One region of the Rhizobium sp. OAE497 genome, then DNA from elsewhere that is predicted to be linked to it. Evidence: predicted binding sites of a transcription regulator. Region 1 holds the regulator's gene; the other holds the start of a gene.
What was found. The regulator HrcA, encoded in region 1, represses chaperone genes, less so after heat shock. The targets are predictions, from matches to a motif close to GTTAGCACTCNCNNNNNGNGAGTGCTAAC.
Positions count from the first base shown of each region.

Region 2: the regulator HrcA is predicted to act here: its motif matches at 5,241-5,269, upstream of groES (co-chaperone GroES).

Region 1 is NZ_JBEPOA010000001.1:322,810-329,989, reverse strand. Features, by position in the region: gene metK (methionine adenosyltransferase) at 1-502, shown strand, start outside; gene trmB (tRNA (guanosine(46)-N7)-methyltransferase TrmB) at 499-1,200, shown strand; gene ABIE40_RS01665 (BQ00720 family protein) at 1,232-1,489, opposite strand; gene ABIE40_RS01660 (Hsp20 family protein) at 1,538-1,963, opposite strand; gene ABIE40_RS01655 (nucleoside hydrolase) at 2,239-3,183, shown strand; gene grpE (nucleotide exchange factor GrpE) at 3,234-3,866, opposite strand; gene hrcA (heat-inducible transcriptional repressor HrcA) at 3,967-5,058, opposite strand; gene rph (ribonuclease PH) at 5,239-5,958, shown strand; gene ABIE40_RS01635 (VOC family protein) at 5,955-6,371, shown strand; gene rdgB (RdgB/HAM1 family non-canonical purine NTP pyrophosphatase) at 6,381-7,025, shown strand; gene hemW (radical SAM family heme chaperone HemW) at 7,035-7,180, shown strand, end outside.
Region 2 is NZ_JBEPOA010000003.1:741,919-749,098, forward strand. Features, by position in the region: gene ABIE40_RS30265 (CsbD family protein) at 224-415, opposite strand; gene ABIE40_RS30270 (SDR family oxidoreductase) at 702-1,571, opposite strand; gene ABIE40_RS30275 (LysR family transcriptional regulator) at 1,673-2,566, shown strand; gene groL (chaperonin GroEL) at 3,094-4,722, opposite strand; gene groES (co-chaperone GroES) at 4,782-5,096, opposite strand; gene ABIE40_RS30290 (usg protein) at 5,370-5,642, shown strand; partial or broken gene ABIE40_RS31115 (hypothetical protein) at 5,779-5,966, shown strand; gene ABIE40_RS30295 (Hsp20 family protein) at 6,266-6,739, shown strand; gene ABIE40_RS30300 (DUF982 domain-containing protein) at 6,813-7,112, shown strand; gene ABIE40_RS30305 (hypothetical protein) at 7,125-7,180, shown strand, end outside.

The DNA of each region.
Region 1 (7,180 bases):
GACCGGCAAGTTCGTCATCGGCGGTCCGGATGGTGACGCTGGCCTGACCGGCCGCAAGATCATCGTCGACACCTACGGCGGTGCGGCTCCGCATGGCGGCGGCGCATTCTCCGGCAAGGACACGACCAAGGTCGACCGTTCGGCTGCTTACGCTGCCCGCTACCTCGCCAAGAACGTCGTTGCCGCCGGTCTCGCCGACCGCTGCACGATCCAGCTGTCCTACGCTATCGGCGTTGCACAGCCGCTGTCGATCTATGTAGACCTGCACCAGACCGGCAAGGGCGTGACCGAAGATCAGGTCGAAGCCGCGATCCGCAAGAACATGGACCTGTCGCCGACGGGCATCCGCCGCCACCTCGACCTCAACAAGCCGATCTACGCAAAGACCTCGGCTTACGGTCATTTCGGCCGCAAGGCCGGCCGTGACGGCTCGTTCTCCTGGGAGCGCACCGACCTCGTGAAGGGCCTCAAGGAAGCCATCAAGCTCAAGGCCGCAGCATGACGGATATGGAACGCCGCGGCCGCGCGACCGAAGCCTTCTTCGGTCGCCGCAAGGGAAAGGCTCTACGCGGACAGCAAGCGGAAAAGCTGAGTACTCTGCTCCCGGCATTCCTCATCGATATTTCAGCGGCTCCCCCCGAGCCGCTGAAAGGCCTTTGGCCGGTTCCGGTCGAAAAGTTGCGGCTGGAGATCGGCTTCGGTGGCGGCGAGCATTTGATCCACCGCGCCCAGGAACTGCCCTCCACCGGCTTTATCGGCGTCGAGCCCTTCATCAATTCCATGCAGAAGCTGCTTGCCAGCGTCGAGGACAAGGGCGCCAGAAACGTCCGCGTCTATAACGACGATGCGACGCAGCTGCTCGACTGGCTGCCGGATGGCTGCCTCGACCAGATCGACCTGCTCTATCCCGATCCCTGGCCCAAGCGGAAGCACTGGAAGCGCCGCTTCGTCTCGCAGACGAACCTCAAGCGTTTCCATCGCGTGCTGAAGCCGGGCGGACTGTTCTGCTTCGCTTCGGATATCGATACCTATGTGAACTGGACGCTGCTGAAATGCCGCGACCACGGCGGCTTCGACTGGCTGGCGAGCAATGCTGCGGATTGGCTGACGCCCTACAAGGGCTGGCCGAGCACGCGCTACGAGGCCAAGGCACGGCGCGAAGGCCGTTCGTCCGCCTATCTGACTTTCAAGAAGATCTAAGCCAGCAGGCAAGTGACATAAGCCCGCACGTTTAGTGCAGGCTTACCGTCTTGAGCTCGTCTTCAGCCGCCTTGAAAAAGGTGCTGGAGCGGTTGTCCGTGAGCAGGATCGGCGTGCCGTCAGCGCCGAAAAGGGCCCAGAGGTCGACGCCAGGGTCGATATCGGGCGCTTCGGGGAAGCACTTCGATACTTCTTCAGTACGCATTTTGCGGATATAGGCGACCTCGCCGTTGCCGATACCGGCAAGTTCGGATTTGGTCAGGTGAGAATTCGCTTCTTTCATCAACATTCCTGTACCTCCAAGAGAAGGGACCAACGGCGCAATCGAACCGTTGTCCTACTGTGAGACCGAAATGTTAATTTTCTTGACCATGCGTGCGGGCTCCGGGCGAATTAGATCGACGGAGAGAAGACCGTTCTTGAGGCCGGCGCCGAGAACCTGCATGCCATCGGCAAGCACGAAAGTGCGCTGGAACTGACGCGCGGCGATGCCGCGATAGAGATATTCGCGCTCGCCCTGCTCGACCTGCCGGCCGCGGATGAGAAGCTGGTTTTCCTCGGTGGTGACATCGAGCTCATCCTCGCCGAAACCGGCGACGGCAAGGGTAATCCGCAGGCGCTCCGGCTGACCGTGATCGGCGGCAATACGCTCGATATTGTAGGGAGGATAACCGTCGCTCGCCTTGGAAATCCGCTCAAGCGTCTTTTCCATGGCGTCGAAGCCCAGGAGCAGCGGGCTGGCGAAGGGAGTGATACGGCTCATGTTTTCAAGTCCTTGATGCAAGCGACCTTTCCGGACCTAAGCTAGCATCCGGGCCTTGCTAATATGGGAATTGGCGCGCGGTCGCGCAAGGTTTTGCGGCCGCCGGGCAAGGACCCGGAAATTTTAGGGTAAACGCCGGCTTCGTCCTTGCTTGACAAAGCGCATGGAGGCTCTCATCAAATCGTCACCCGCGAGGGCTGCGCCGATTTGCGACGCAATCATAAACAAATGGTGCCTGCCAAAACGACGTGCACCTGAGGAGGGACCCGACGTACATGGCAAACCCCAGAAAGATCATCATCGATACCGATCCCGGCCAGGACGATGCCGCAGCGATCATGCTCGCCTTCGGCAGCCCGGAAGAGCTCGAAGTGCTCGGTATCACCACGGTCGCTGGCAACGTGCCGCTGTCCTACACCAGCCGCAACGCGCGCATCATCTGCGAGCTCTGCAAGCGCACTGACATCAAGGTCTTTGCCGGCGCAGACAAGCCGATCGCCCGCAAGCTGGTCACCGCCGAGCATGTGCATGGCAAAACCGGCCTCGACGGCCCGACGCTGGCCAAGCCGACCATGCCGCTGCAGCCGCAGCATTCCGTCGACTTCATCATCGAGACGCTGCGCCGCGAGCCTGAAGGCAGCGTGACGCTCTGCACGCTCGGGCCGCTGACCAACATCGGCCTCGCCTTCCAGAAGGCGCCAGATATCGTCGCACGCGTCCGCGAACTGGTGATGATGGGCGGTGGCTTCTTCGAAGGCGGCAACATCACGCCGGCTGCCGAATTCAACATCTATGTCGACCCTGAAGCGGCCGACATCGTCTTCCGTTCGGGTGTGCCGATCGTGATGATGCCGCTCGACGTGACCCATCAGCTGCTGACCCGCAAGGACCGCGTCAAGCGCATGGCCGACCTCGGCACGGCGCCCGCCCAGGCAATGGTCGAGATGCTGGAATTCTTCGAGCGCTTCGACATCGAGAAATACGGTTCCGACGGCGGCCCGCTGCACGACCCGACGGTTGTCGCCTATCTCCTGAAGCCGGAGCTATTCAAGGGCCGCGAGTGCAATGTCGAGATCGAGGTGAAGTCGGAGCTGACGGTCGGCATGACCGTCGTCGACTGGTGGCATGTGACCGACCGCGAGCGCAATGCCCAGGTGATGCGCTTCGTCGATGCCGACGGTTTCTTCGATCTTCTGATCGAGCGCTTCGCCCGCATCTGAGCGGCGGCAGACCGGAAAAGAAAAGGGCCGCTTCTCAGCGGCCCTTTTCATTATGCGTCCTTCTGATCCAGATAGGAATTGGCAGCTTCCGCCTCGGGCTTCGGACCGCCCTTGGCGACACCGACCATGGCCGGGCGCAGAACGCGCTCGCCGATCGTGAAGCCTGCCTGCACCACCTGGACGACGGTGTTGTTCGGGACTTCCGTGTTCGGAATTTCGAACATCGCCTGATGGAAATTCGGGTCGAACTTCTGGCCGACGGGATCGAGCTGGCGAACGCCATGGCGCTCGAGCGTCGAGAGCATGGAGCGCTCGGTCATCTCGACGCCTTCGATCAGCGTCGTCAGGCCGGCTTCGCCCGCAGCCTTGGCTTCGGCCGGGATCGAGTCCAGCGCGCGGCGCAGGTTGTCGGATACAGCCAGCATGTCGCGCGCGAAGGAGGCGACCGAGTAGGACTTGGCGTCCTTCACATCACGCTCGGTGCGACGGCGCAGGTTGTCCATCTCCGCGGCGAGACGCAGGTAGCGGTCCCGCAGCTCGGCATTTTCGGCCTTCACGAGTTCCATCGGATCCGGCTGGGACGATGCCTCAGCGGCCGCTTCATTCTCGACGTTTGCGGCTGCGTCCGCAGCAGCGTCGGCCGCGGCAGCCTCAGGTCCGTTTTTCGTCGTTTCGTCAGTCATGACGGTCTCCGGGTAAAGGGTTCTTTCGGATGCGCCCGATATCGAGCTTTGACCGCAAAAAATCAAGTCTGCGTGACAAAGAAGCGGAAAATCGGGCTTTTCAGAGGGCGCCACCGCGCGAAAGGCGGGAAATCAGCTGCGCGGTGTAATCGACCATCGGCACGATGCGCGAATAGTTGAGCCGCGTCGGGCCGATGACACCGACCGCGCCGACGATCCGGTCGTCGTCATCGCGGTACGGCGCAACGATGAGCGAGGAGCCGGAAAGCGAGAAGAGCTTGTTTTCCGAGCCGATGAAGATGCGCACGCCCGGTCCGCTCTCGGCGAGGTTCAGGAGCTCGATAAGGCTGTCCTTCTTCTCGAGATCGTCGAAAAGCATGCGCAGGCGATCGAGATCGTCGGCACCGGCGAGTCCTTCCAGCAGGTTTGCCCGGCCACGGATGATGAGCTGCGCCGGCTTGCCCTCGTCAGGGCTGCCGGACCAGACGGCGATGCCGCGCTCGACGAGGTCCTGCGAGAGAGCATCGAGTTCATGGCGAACATCGATCTTCAGCTTGTCGAGTTGCTTGCGCAATTCCGGCAAAGTCTGGCCAGTCATATGGGCATTCAGGAAGTTCGCAGCTTCCGTCAGCTGCGAGGAGGTCACGCCAGCCGGTAGCTCGATGATGCGGTTTTCGACCTGATCATGCTCGCCGACCAGCACCGCCAGAGCCTTGGTCGGCTCGAGGCGGATGAACTCGACATGCTTGAGGATGGGATCGCTCTTGGCGGTAATGACAAGCCCTGCGCCGCGCGAAATGCCCGAGAGCATCCGGCTCGCCTCGTTCATCATCGATTCCACCGGGTTGTCGCGGCTTTCGGCGCGCACCTGGCGATCGATGCTGGCGCGGTCCTCGGCAGAGAGATCACCGACCTGCATGAAGGCGTCGACGAAAAACCGCAGGCCCACCTGGGTCGGCAGGCGCCCGGCGCTGACATGCGGCGAATAGATGAGGCCGAGCTCTTCGAGATCGCTCATGACATTGCGGACGGAAGCCGGGGAAAGCGACATCGGCAGGATGCGCGACAGATTGCGCGAGCCGAGCGGTTCGCCATTCTCGAGATAGCCCTCGACGATCCTGCGGAAGATTTCCTTGGAACGCTCGTCCAGCGCAGCAATGGCATCCGAAACCGGCGACGACCTGAAGGCCATGAATCCTAAAACACCCACGCTGATGAAACTCCGGAAAATATAGTCAATCTCGCGGGCGTGGCAAAAGGGAATTTGCAAATGGCCGCAGCCAATCGTAGAAGCGGGGCAGCATCAGAAACACGCATGACTACGCCCTGCCGCCGCCGCGGCCACGAGGCCTCATGCAGCAGGAGACAGAGAATGCGGCCGTCAGGCAGAAAAACCGACCAGATGCGCAAGGTCAGCTTCGAGCGCAACTTTTCCAAGCACGCCGAGGGCTCCTGTCTCGTGAAGTTTGGCGACACGCATGTGCTCTGCACCGCGAGCCTGGAAGAAAAGACGCCGCCGTGGCTGCGCAACACCGGCAAGGGCTGGGTCACCGCCGAGTACGGCATGCTGCCACGCGCCACCGGCGAGCGCATGAAGCGTGAGGCGGCTGCCGGCAAGCAGGGCGGACGCACGCAGGAAATCCAGCGCTTGATCGGCCGCTCGTTGCGCGCCGTCGTCGATCTGACCGCACTCGGCGAGCGCCAGATCACCATCGACTGCGACGTCATCCAGGCGGATGGCGGCACGCGCACGGCCTCGATCACCGGCGGCTGGATCGCGCTCTACGACTGCCTGAAGTGGATGGAAAGCCGCAACATGATCAAGGTCGACCGCGTCCTCAAGGACCATGTCGCCGCGATCTCCTGCGGTATCTTCGCAAACCAGCCGGTCATCGATCTCGACTACCTGGAAGATTCCTCGGCCGAGACCGACGCCAACTTCGTCATGACCGGCGCCGGCGGCATCGTCGAGATCCAGGGAACGGCTGAAGGCACGCCCTTCTCCGAAGCCGAATTCGCATCGCTGATGGGCCTTGCCAAGAACGGTATCGCCGAACTCGTGGACCTGCAGAAGCAGGCGATCGCCGGGTGAACGACATGCTGGAAGGCATGCTGGAAACGGCGCTCTACGCAAAGGATCTCGATAAAGCCGAGGCTTTCTATGAAGGTGTTCTCGGCCTTGCGAAGATTACGCGTGCGGCCAACCGGCATGTCTTCTTTCGCTGCGGCCCGGGCGTGCTGCTGATCTTCAATCCGGACGAGACGGTAAAGCCACCGGCAGCCGATTCCCTGCAGGTTCCGCCGCATGGTACCGAGGGAGCCGGGCATGCCTGCTTCCGGGTCTCGGCTGCGAATATCGACGCCATGGCTGCCAAGCTGCAGGCCGCCGGCATCGCCATCGAATCCGAAGTTCACTGGCCGAATGGCGGCCGCTCGATCTACTTCCGCGACCCTGCCGGCAACAGCCTGGAATGCGCCGAAGCCCGGATCTGGGGCATCGAATAGGAAAACAGAATGCGCAAACTCGATACCAAGACGATCGTTGTCGCCAGCCATAATGCCGGCAAGATCCGCGAAATCCAGGACCTGATCGGCCCTCTCGGCTTCACCGCCAAGTCGGCCGCCGAGCTCAATTTCATCGAACCGGATGAAACCGGCACGACCTTCGAAGAAAACGCCAGGATCAAGGCGCTTGCCTCTGCGAGCGCCGCCAACATGCCGGCACTCTCTGACGATTCCGGTCTGGTGATCGATGCGCTCGGTGGCGATCCCGGCGTCTATACGGCCAACTGGGCCGAGACCGCCGATGGCACGCGCGACTTTGCGATGGCGATGGAGAAGGTCGAGAAGGCCCTTGAAAAGGCTGGAGCCGCCAAACCCGAGCAGCGCACGGCCCGCTTCGTCAGCGTTCTCTGCCTGGCCTGGCCCGATGGTCATACGGAGCTCTTCCGCGGCGAAGTGGAAGGCACGGTCGTCTGGCCGCCGCGCGGCACGCAGGGTTTCGGCTATGACCCGGTATTCCAGCCGCAGGGCTATGAGACCACATTCGGCGAGATGAGCGCCGAACAGAAACACGGCTGGAAGCCCGGCGACGAGCAGGCGCTGTCGCATCGTGCGCGCGCCTTCAAAGTCTTTGTCGAAGCCTGCCTGGAAGCGTAAGATCCGCCAGTGGATGATTTGAACAACCTGACTTCGCTGCGTGATGCCAAGCTTCTGCCGGATACGGGGGAGCCCGGTTTCGGCGTCTATGTGCACTGGCCCTTCTGCGCCGCGAAATGCCCCTATTGTGACTTCAACAGCCATGTCCGGCACCA
Region 2 (7,180 bases), on a different contig from region 1:
ACCCTGAATTTGCACTTCCGACTGCTACAATTGCGGTCGTCACTTCTAATCGCGGGTGTCAATGGCCGTCGTCAGTGTAGGCTGCCGCATAGAGAGGAAGCTCTGGGTCACTTGCGCTGATCGTTTTGTGACGGGGATCTTCGCGGGCCGCGATGCAATCAAAAAGTAGACAACAAAAAGGCGCGCCACTTGGCGCGCCTCTAACCGCGTCGAGCCTTCAAAATCAGGCGCGATCGACGATGTTCTTCACAGCATCCTTCGCCTGACCCTTCGCCTGCTGCGCATCGCCGTTGGCTTCCTGCGCAAGACCCTTGGCCTGCATTTCCCTGTCGTTGATGGCTTTTCCGACAGCCTGCTTGGCCTGGCCTGCCAGCTCGTTTGCCTTGCCAGAAATCTTGTCGCTGGTGCTACCCATTTGAAATTCTCCTCAGAGACATAAGCGTCTCGGCCAAAAAACGGCGCATGCGGTGTTTGGCTCCACGCGGCCAAAAACGCCAGCAAACCCGCAAGCGCGCCGCAAGTTGCATTGGATCGGCTGATTTCTTGAGCCTTGAGCCTTGAGCCTTGAGCCTTGAGCCTTGAGCCTTGAGGCGCCAGCGGTTGCGGGCAGTCGTTCGGAGCGTCACTGCGGCTGCGCTCCAGCAGGCGAAATGCAGCTACTTCAAAAGCTGCATTTCGACAGGCCGACCCCCAATCAGCTCTCAATGCATGGCTGCCAGCGATGTTGCCGTCTCACGATAGCCGTGCAGCGGTCGCCCGAGCATCGTTACCAGCCGCTCCACGTCACCTTGTTCAGGGATCATGCCGTGGCTCACGTAGCGTTCGGCCATAAGCCGCATTTCATAGGCGGTCCATTTCGGCATGAATGTGGCCATGGTCTGCTCGAAGCCGCTCGGGTCGTCGCCGCCGTAGACGATAGGCCGGCCGAGAACGTCGGACCAGATATCGGCAACACTTTGGCCGGTGAGCGTGTCCGGTCCGACCAGATTGATCGTCACCAGTGGAAGCTTGCCGGTTGCCAGGTCGCGACGGATGAGTTCGATGGCTGCCACCTCGGCGATATCGCGCGCGTCGACCATCGCAACGCCCTTTGACCCGATCGGCATTGGATAGACGCTGTGGTTGATGACAACGTCCTTGATCATGATCTCATTGTCGATGAAGTAGCTTGGGCGCAGGATCGTCGCGCTGAAACCCATCTCTTTCAACATTTGCTCGGCGCCGGCCTTCACCGCGAAGTGCGGGACATTCACGGCGCGATGCGCGTCGAAGACCGACAAATAGACGACGCGTTCGACACCGGCTTCTCTGGCGATGTTCAGTGTGATGATCGCCTGGGTGAATTCGTCGCCGGTGACCGCGTTCAGGAGGAACAACGTTCGCACGCCCTTAAAAGCGTTGCGAAGAGCGTCGAGGTCGAGAATCTCGCCTTCTGCGACTTCGACCTCCATTGGAAAGTCGGCCTTTGACGCGTCACGGGTGAGAACCCTGACGGTGGCTTTGCGAGCCACGAGCTGATTGACGACATGCCGACCGACGCGACCCGTTGCACCGATTACGAGGATTGTCATGGAAGTTCTCCTTGCGTTGTTGACAACCCGAATATGAATGGATCACTGATGGCCCACTAGACGGGAATTTTGGACCAAATGTCTCGCAGGTGGAACAGCTGATGGATCTTCTCGGGCTTGCCGATTTCGTTCTTGTTGCCAGGCATGGCGGTTTTGGTCGCGCAGCGCGCGCGACCGGACGCCCCAAAGCAACGCTCTCGCGACGCGTCAGCGACCTCGAAGCCAGCCTCGGACTGCGCCTTGTTGAACGTGGTGCAAGGGCGCTGAAGCTCACGGAGGAGGGGAGGGCACTGCACCACCGTGCCGGGGCACTTCTCATGGAATTGGACGAGACGGCGTCGGCAATTGCAGCTGGGGGCGAGCGACCGCGCGGGAGGCTGCGGATCAGCGCTCCGTTGCTGTTTTCCCAGACGGCGATGGGAAAGCTGGCATCGAGTTTTGCGCTGCAATATCCCGATGTGCGGCTCGACGTCACGACCGAAGACCGGGCAGTGGACATGGTTGAGGAGGGCTATGATCTGGTCATTCGGGTAAACCCGGACGCGGACAACGCCCTCGTCGGCAGGGCCTTCCTTCGCGACCGGCTTGTCATCGTCGCGCCGTTGTCGCTGCAAGTGCCACCGGAAGGCACCAACGTGCCTGTGGTCGTGCGCGGCCCGCCGGGGCCGCCTGATACTTGGCACGTGAACCGCAACGGTTCGGCATTTACGATAGGTGCGGAGCCGATCCTTGGACTGACGTCTTTGTTGAATGTGCGCGATGCTGTGCGAATGGGCGTGGGTGCTGCCCGCCTGCCGATTTCGCTGGTAAGCGGCGATATTGCCGCTGGGAGGCTCTCGTTATGGGGCGATGTGCAAGGATCGGATATCAGGCTTTGGGCTCTTTATCCTTCGAGACGACTGCTTAGCGCGCGCGTCTCAGCGTTCCTCGATCACCTGAGGGAAGCCTTTCCGGACGGATCACCGGAAGCGCTTTCGGCTTACATCGACTGCTGATCGACAAGGGTATAGAGCGTTTCAGGAACTCGGCGACCCACCATATTGGCGAAAACGCTGCGGCGCTCGTCTCGGTCGCAGAAGCCAGCCGGCTATCGCTTTTGCGCGGAGCGGCATCCACATTGGTCCGCGCCGGCGTATCTGACGAGGAGGAAGCGCGCCGATTTCCGGTTCGGGGATATGGTCATGATGTAAACCCGTTCGGGATCGATCCGGATAGGCGGTACCACCAATGCCCGAGCCGGCGGCTAGCGCTGCCGGCTCGGAGCTTTGCCCTATACAGCTTGGTCTGCTTCCATGGCCGCAGCCATGAGCTGATCGCGCTCGCGAAGCCCTTTGTTGAAAAGTCGGGCGACGGCAACCGTTAGCTTTGCAACGGCACCCGGGTCATTTGCGATGCCCTTTGCACGGACGACCTCCCTGACCACCCCGGCGCATAGACGTGCATCGTCTCTTGAAATCGGTTCTATCATGACAACCGCTCGCTAGTACCCGCCCCTGGGAAGGGGCGGGCTGGCCTTTGGAGACTAGAAATCCATGCCGCCACCGGCGGGCAGAGCAGGCGCGGCTTCCTTTCTGGGCTTTTCAGCGATCATCGCTTCTGTTGTTACCAGAAGTCCTGCAACCGAAGCCGCATCCTGGAGTGCGGTGCGAACAACCTTGGCGGGGTCGATGACACCTTGCGCGTAAAGGTCGCCATAATCGCCGGTTTGAGCGTTCCAACCGAACGACGGCTCGTTCTTTTCACGCAGCTTGCCGACCACGATCGAGCCTTCGGCACCGGCGTTTTCGGCTATCTGCCGTACGGGGGCCTCGATCGCCCGGCGAACGATGTCAATCCCGACCCGCTGATCGTCGTTGGCCGTGGGCAGACCCTCAAGCGCCTTTGCCGCGCGCAGCAGCGCAACGCCGCCGCCGGGCAGAATGCCTTCCTCGACCGCCGCGCGCGTTGCATGTAAGGCATCGTCCACTCGGTCCTTCTTTTCCTTCACCTCGACCTCCGTCGAGCCTCCGACACGGATGACAGCGACGCCACCCGCGAGTTTTGCCAGGCGCTCCTGCAGCTTTTCGCGGTCATAATCGGATGTCGTCTCCTCGATCTGCGCGCGGATCTGGGCGACGCGGCCATCGATCTCGGACTTCGAGCCGACGCCATCGATGATGGTCGTGTTTTCCTTCTCGATCGCGACCTTCTTGGCTCGGCCGAGCATGTCGAGCGTGACGTTTTCAAGCTTGATGCCGAGGTCTTCGGAAATGACAGTGCCGCCTGTGAGGATGGCAATGTCTTCAAGCATCGCCTTGCGGCGATCGCCAAAGCCTGGCGCCTTGACGGCAGCAATTTTGAGCCCGCCACGCAGCTTGTTGACGACGAGTGTCGCAAGTGCCTCGCCTTCGACGTCTTCGGCAATGATCAGCAACGGTTTGCCGGACTGAACGACCGCTTCCAGGACTGGCAGGAGAGCCTGTAGATTCGAGAGCTTCTTCTCATGGATGAGGATATAGGGATCCTCCAGCTCGACGCGCATCTTGTCCTGATTGGTGACGAAATACGGGCTGAGGTAACCGCGATCGAACTGCATGCCTTCGACCACTTCGAGCTCGGTCTCGGCGGTCTTGGCCTCCTCGACGGTAATGACGCCCTCATTGCCGACTTTCTCCATCGCCTCGGCGAGGTACTGGCCGATCTCGGCGTCGCCGTTTGCAGAAATGGTGCCGACCTGAGCGATTTCGGAATTGCTGGTGATTTTGCGGGCGTTGACCTTTAGCTCCTTGACCACGGCGTCGACGGCAAGATCGATGCCGCGCTTGAGATCCATCGGGTTCAAACCCGACGCCACAGCCTTGGCGCCTTCCTTGACGATTGCCTGCGCAAGCACTGTTGCTGTGGTCGTGCCGTCGCCGGCCAGATCATTGGTCTTCGACGCCACCTCGCGCAACATCTGTGCGCCCATGTTCTCGAACTTGTCTTCGAGCTCGATTTCCTTGGCCACCGAAACGCCGTCCTTGGTAATGCGCGGGGCGCCGTAGGACTTGTCGATAACCACATTGCGACCTTTAGGGCCGAGCGTCACCTTGACGGCGTTGGCAAGAATATCGACCCCACGCAACATGCGCTCACGGGCATCGGTATTGAATTTGACTTCTTTCGCAGCCATGTCTTCACTCCTTCAATAGGCAGCTTTTTGACTGATATCGTTCGCCTGACAGCCAGCGGTCAGGCGGCTTTCTTCTGTTCGACCTCGGCCTCGATAACGCCAAGAACGTCGCTTTCCTTCATGATCAGCAGGTCTTCGCCGTTGATCTTGATCTCGGTACCCGACCATTTGCCAAACAGGATGCGATCACCCGCCTTGACGTCGAGCGCCTGAATCTCGCCCGCGTCATTGCGCGCGCCGCCGCCGACGGCAACAACCTCGCCCTCTTGGGGTTTTTCCTTGGCGGTATCGGGTATGATGATGCCGCCTTTGGTTTTTTCCTGGCTCTCGATGCGGCGCACGAGAATGCGATCATGAAGCGGTCGGAACGACATGTTTTCCTCCATTGAGCAAAAATAATGACGTTGAACCCGGACCGGACCGGATGACAGTCAGGGCGGGTGCGAACCTCAACCCGAGCGTTCGCGCGAAAAATTTATTTTCGAGATTTTTTGATTTCAAGTAGGTGGCGACAAAAAATTAGCACTCACCCCACGTGGCTGCTAACAAAATGAAATCTAACGATAAAATATGGATTATGGGTGAGGTGCGTTGATCGCAGCGCCGTTTTGCGCCACCATGATCACGCAGAAAAATGGAGCTTCGCTATGCAGTTTTCATCGGATCTGGACCGCCAGCTCAATGGTTACGGGCTAACCACCGCACACATCCTCTATCGTATCCCCGACTTTGTGTCCGTCCTGCAGACCTACGTCTGGCAAGACTATGATCAGGCTCCCGACTTTCCGGTGATGCGCAGGTTCCTTCATTTCTGGGAGGCATCGCTCGATGGAGCGCTGCATTCGGTCCGTTACAGCCATCAGAGGCTGGTCGGGCCAAACGAATGGCGGCGCGTTGATGGCGAGTTCAAGCTAAACTGACCCTGAAAGAGCTTTGCTGCTCATTCTAGCTCGTGTGCGACCCAACTGCCGGGCCCGCTAGCGATCGGTCGTTGCTTGGCTTTGGTCGTCCTGAAATCCTGTATGGAATGCGCGTCCCTGCTGGCAAACCTCGGTTCTTGTGGGCAGTTCAGAGACCATCGGCACCGCGGTGAATGCGCAGTGACGCCTCAAAGCCTGCCATCTTGACGCGCCCTGGCTTCCCTCGCACATCGAGCAGCGTGAAGAGCGGCTCGTACGCCAGGGCAACGATGAGGTCGATGTTTTGCCAATGCGGCGCAAGGCTCGCTCGACGCTACCATCCTTTAAAACAATCCGCACAAGGCCCTCTTAAGTGCCGCAACGCTCTCTAGCATTGGTCGTGACGGACACATCAGCGGCGCAGGGACGCACGCACAGAAACTATAAATTGCCGATGGTGGGCATTCCGGGAAGAGCCAATCTCATGCGGAACCTTAAATCGCAAATTTTCTTTTTTGCCGGTCTTGAAACCGCAAATCTTGAAACCAAATCGTTTGGCGCCAGCTGCTGGAACGGAGCTGGCCTTGCTAGGGGCGCCACTTAGAGCGCTCCCGTACCCATGTTGCTTCAAGGAGGATATGGCTATGGCAACATCTTACGACTACGCACCGTTGTTCCGATCGACCGTCGGCTTTGACCGGCTTTTCGATCTTCTTGAAAACGCCCAGCGCGCCCGCTCGACGAGCGATTGGCCACCTTATGATATCGTCAAGACCGGCGATGACAGCTACCGTATCTCGATTGCGGTTGCCGGCTTTGCAGACGGCGATCTCGATATCACCTTCCAGTCAAATCTCCTGACGGTGACTGGCAAGAAGCAGGAAGGCTCTGGCGAAGCCTACCTTCATCGCGGGATCTCCGGCCGATCCTTTGAGCATCGTTTCGAGCTTGCTGACCATGTCAGGGTGGACGGCGCCGATTTGAGCAATGGTCTATTGTCGATTGATCTTGTTCGAGAAATCCCGGAGGCGCTGAAACCGCGCAAGATTGCAATCGAGAGTTCACCTGCGTCGAACACACGCGGCCGCCCTCAGATCGAAGGGCAGAAGGCGGCGTGATCAAGCCCGCTTGGAAAGCAGGCGCCACCGCGGTGGCGCCTCTCAACGCAAAGGGTTTGGAAGGAGACGAACAATGAAACCCGATATGTTTAGACAGCCGATCACGATCTTGGTCGGCTTGGGCTTTCCCGCCGAAATACGCGGCGCGATGGATGCTTACCGCTACCTTGCTGAGTGGCCCGCCTCGTTCAGAGATACGGCTCACTCCGTTGCTCTGAAGGCGTGTCAAGCGGTCCTTCGCGGTGAGATCGAGGCCGAGACCGCCCGTGGTCTGTTCACGGCATTTGCGGAGAAACATGATCTGATGGCGCCCGAAGCCTCGGCGATTGCAGCATTGCGCAGGCGCGGCGATCGCGATCCGCATGTTCAGTGAGGTGTTGCCGTGATGAACACAGTCTTGCAGCAGGCAGTCGACAATGTCGTGTCGATGGGACCGGCGGT